Regions from separate parts of the Peribacillus sp. RS7 genome, predicted to be linked through region 2. Evidence: predicted binding sites of a transcription regulator. Region 2 holds the regulator's gene; the other holds the start of a gene.
The links. The regulator NrdR, encoded in region 2, represses ribonucleotide reductase genes. The targets are predictions, from matches to a motif close to AACACNATATATNGTGTT.
Positions count from the first base shown of each region.

Region 1 (2,416 bases), 360 kb from region 2:
TTACTGAAAAACAGTCTATTGAAACGAGGGTTTAGGATGACTAAAGAAAAATGGGGTTTTATAGATTCTGGAAATTGTTCACCGGCTTTTAATATGGCGATGGACGAAGCGCTTTTAAATTGGCAAAGCAAAGGGGAAATTCCGCCAATCATACGCTTTTATGGTTGGGATCCAGCGACATTGTCGATTGGTTATTTTCAAAAGGCAGAAGCGGAAATCGATATGGAAGAGGTCAAAAGGCAAGGCCTCGGTTTTGTTCGCAGACCAACAGGAGGGCGAGCGGTGCTGCACGAGCATGAATTGACTTATAGCGTAATCGTTCCAGAATCCTATCCGGGAATGCCAACTACCGTTACTGAAGCATATCGTGTCATATCTGAAGGAATATTAATGGGGTTCAGGAATCTTGGATTGGATGCTTATTTTGCTGTGCCTCGAACCGAGCAGGAAAAAGCGGCTTTAAAAGCGCCCAAGTCTTCCGTCTGCTTTGATGCTCCAAGCTGGTATGAACTGGTCGTTGAGGGCAGGAAGGTCGCTGGCAGCGCACAAACCAGGCAAAAGGGCGTCATCCTTCAACACGGGGCCATTTTGCTTGAACTTGATGATGAAAAGCTCTTTAGCGTATTTAAATTTTCAAATGACAGGGTTAAAGAGAGAATGCAAAAAAACTTAAAAAACAAAGCTGTAGCCATGAATGACATTGCCGGAAGAAAGATTACCATCCCCGAAGCGAAAGTTGCTTTTGAAAAAGGTTTTGCCGAAGGACTATCGATCGATCTAGAACCATACGTCCTCACTGAACAACAATTGCTGGAAGTGAAGGCCATTGCAGAAAGCAAATATGAAAGCGATGAATGGAATTTCATGAGATAGAAGAAGCAGAATAATTAAAGTGGAAAATAAAAAAGTTTTTTCAGATTTGTTTACCAAATAAGCTATTCCTTGCAGGAATAAGTCCTAAAAGGGATGGGGAAAAAGCAAGGTCCAAATTAATTGAAATCTGATGAAAAATTATTGTAAATCGACATTTTCCTCCCTTTTGCTAACTATATTAATTGATTTATCGTTTGACAAAATTAAAAGTCATTCAAAACAAACACAATATATAGTAGTTGAAATATTTAATGCGACACTATATGTTGATTTTTGAGTTTCGCTATGATAAATTTAGGGTACTTGTTAAGCGAAACGGACATGTAAGGCTACATATAGATTTTTGCGGCAGCAAGAACGGATCTTGAAACATATAAAGGAGAGGGAATTATGTCGGTTGTAATAAAAGAAGCTTTAAAGGTTGATCTAGAAAGGTTGAATAAGGATATTTCTTTATTTCCCCAGGTTCACCCTGTAACGGCTGATATGAAAATGGCGCATAAGGGAGTGTCCCGTCTAGTCATGCTTGACCGCTATTCTTTTAAGGATACTGAAAAAATCACACTCTCGGCAGGCGATTTCGTAGTGTTGACGATCAAGGAAGATCCGAAATTCCCAGCACGGGGTCTTGGTCACATCGTTGAAATAGATTGGGAAACCAAAAAAGCCAAGGTATTGGTGGATGAAGAATTCCGCGGCGTATTGGATAATCCGGAAGAAGTGGAGACGGGGATTGTAAACCGTCCGCTGGATATTATCGAAAAACCGCTTGAAATATACTATGAACAAATTGCGAAACGTAATGCAACAGGCTTGGCTTCAGTGGAAACCACTGAAGAAAAAAGAACGGAATGGTTCAATAAATTCTATGAAGAATTAAAGAACCTTAATTTTGTCCCGGCAGGTCGAGTATTATATGGTGCGGGTTCCAATACGGATGTTACTTATTTCAACTGCTATGTGATGCCATTCGTACCTGATTCACGTGAGGGAATTTCAGAACATAGGAAACAAGTGATGGAAATCATGAGCCGCGGCGGCGGAGTGGGTACGAACGGATCGACATTGCGTCCAAGGAACACTCTGGCAAAAGGGGTAAATGGAAAATCCTCGGGTTCAGTGTCATGGCTTGATGATATTGCGAAATTGACGCATCTTGTTGAACAGGGCGGTAGCAGACGCGGTGCGCAAATGATCATGCTCGCTGATTGGCATCCTGATATTGCAGAGTTCATCATCTCTAAAATGCAAAATCCAAGGATCCTTCGTTATCTAGTGGAAAACACTAAAGATGAGGCCATCAAGAAATATGCGACGGATAAATTGAAATTCACGCCGCACACCGAACAGGAAACGGCTATGTATCAAGGAATCATCAATTATAAAGAGATTCCTGGTCTAGGTGGATTTAGCGAGAAAATCATTAGGGATGCAGAGGAAAAGATCCGTACAGGCGGAACGTACAGTGTCCATAATTCCGATTTTCTAACTGGCGCCAACATTTCGATTTGCTTAACTAAGGAATTTATGGAAGCGGCAGAAA
Region 1 is NZ_CP168135.1:147,528-149,943, reverse strand. It holds gene ACDZ29_RS00830 (biotin/lipoate A/B protein ligase family protein) at 37-873, shown strand; gene ACDZ29_RS00825 (vitamin B12-dependent ribonucleotide reductase) at 1,264-2,416, shown strand, end outside.
Region 1: a site for NrdR is predicted at 1,096-1,113, ahead of ACDZ29_RS00825 (vitamin B12-dependent ribonucleotide reductase). Genes of this name have one in related genera too.

Region 2 (2,416 bases):
GTGAAATTAGTTGCGTCCGAGTTGAAAAAAACTTCAGAAGTCGAGTTAACAGTAAAATAATGAAAATAAACGGGCCTGCTAAAATTTTTTAGCGGGCTATTTTTCATTCATTGATCAATCAATTCTGGCGGTTTTAAGGCGTTGAATAAACCCGAAAACAGTAATCTTCCTCAAATTTGACCCTTCACTATAACCCTATTACATTTAAAGTTTATCTTTCCAAAAATTTAATTTGGAGTTGCAAAAAAAATTCAAACCATATATACTATGAATCGTGAACTTCTTCAAAAGCGGTTTGCATGATGGCTACTTAAAGGGTTAGGACCTCTTTGGACTAACTTTCCCCCGTGGTAGTTATCAGACTTAATTTTTAATCATGGTAAGGGGGAAGCTTAATATGGAAACAGCTTACACTATGGAAACTATGGGTAGACATGTCATTTCTGAACTTTGGGGTTGTGACTTTGAAAAACTGAACAATATCGATTTAATTGAAAAGATTTTTGTTGATGCTGCTTTGAAATCAGGTGCAGAGGTAAGAGAAGTTGCCTTTCACAAGTTTGCTCCACAAGGAGTTAGTGGGGTTGTCATCATTTCTGAATCACACTTAACGATTCACAGTTTTCCAGAACACGGCTATGCTAGCATTGATGTCTATACATGCGGTAACTTGGATCCGAATATTGCGGCAGATTATATTGCAGAAGCTTTGAACGCGCAAACACGTGAAAACATAGAATTACCACGTGGATTAGGTCCTGTACAAATGAAAAAAGCCAATATAAGTGCCCTATAAAAAAACACGTATACACAGAGATGCCATGGGTGCATCTCTTTTTTAATTTTATAGGGTAAGATAGCCATGAACAAAAAGACTTTGATAAAGGTGCTTCAAGTGCATGACAAAAAGTGCCTACTGCTGGAAGTTACACTTTTTACTTGTACTGGCCGTTCCTTTTAATATAAGATTAAGGTAGAAAAGTAATTCCTTGGGGAACATTTAGATAGGGGAGTCCTACATAAAATACGGAGCTGATAATGATGAAATGCCCATCATGTCAATATAACGGAACAAGAGTGCTCGATTCCAGGCCAGTCGATGAAAGTAAATCGATTCGACGACGCCGTGAATGTGAGGCATGTGGTTTTCGATTCACGACATTTGAAAAGGTGGAGGAAACACCTCTTATTGTAGTGAAAAAGGGCGGGACACGGGAAGAGTTCAGTCGTGATAAAATCCTGCGTGGCTTAATCAGGGCTTGCGAAAAACGTCCGGTTCCCTTGAAAGAACTAGAGCAAATTACCAGTTATGTAGAAAAAGAACTGCGCAATCAGGGCATAGCGGAAGTGAAAAGCGACAGTGTCGGCGAAATGGTGATGGATAAGCTGGCAGAAGTCGATGAGGTGGCCTATGTTCGGTTCGCATCCGTCTATCGGCAATTTAAAGACATCAATGTCTTTATCGATGAGTTGAAAGATTTAATAAATAAAGAAAGAAAGTAGAGCTGAAGATTTACTTTGGCTCTTTTTTCACTACATCTTTTGAAAGGTTTGAATGGAGATGTCAATGCATTGGCAAGAATTGCTCCCAGCGGATTCATATTTGGTCTCATCTGCGGGGCTGCTTCATGATTATGATCGGAAAATACTGACCCGACTATATCAACCTCTTATTGGACCTATCTGTATCAGCCTTTATATGACGTTGTGGAGTGAGTTGGAGGAAAACAGGCTATGGTCGGAAACCTCCTCACACTATCAATTAATGAATACCATCGGCCTTAAGTTAGGTGATATTTACGAAGCACGGCTTTTACTTGAGGGAATCGGTTTGTTGAATGTATATAAGAAATCGGAGAATGACACGAAGGAATTTATCTATGAGTTAAACCCGCCGCTTTCCCCCCAGCAATTTTTCACGGATGGAATGCTGAATATCTACTTATACAAAAAAATAGGTAAAGTACAATTCAACCGGTTGAAGAGATTCTTTTGTGATGATCATATCTTAACGGATCAATATGAAAGTGTGACTAAATCTTTTGCGGAGGTATTCTCATCAGATCACTTGGACTCTTTATATGTAACGGATGAAGCGAAAAATGAATGGAAACCGATGCCTGAACAGCAATTCATCGATCGGGCGGATGGCGTCGAACCAACGGGGTTTGACAAATTATTTGATTTTGAACTTTTATTTGCCGGGATGAAATCCTCGATCGTACCGAAAAAGGCCTTTACCCCGAAAATAAAAAGTACGATTGCCAAGCTTGCTTTTTTATATGGCATTGATCCGCTTGAAATGCAAAAACTAGTAATGGATGCCGTTTCATTGGATGATGAGATCGATGAGGAAATGCTTAGGAAGGCGGCGAGGGACTGGTATCAGATCGAACGGCAGGCCGATATGCCTTCC
Region 2 is NZ_CP168135.1:509,403-511,818, reverse strand. It holds gene ACDZ29_RS02670 (glyceraldehyde-3-phosphate dehydrogenase) at 1-60, shown strand, start outside; gene speD (adenosylmethionine decarboxylase) at 416-796, shown strand; gene nrdR (transcriptional regulator NrdR) at 1,042-1,503, shown strand; gene ACDZ29_RS02655 (replication initiation and membrane attachment family protein) at 1,568-2,416, shown strand, end outside.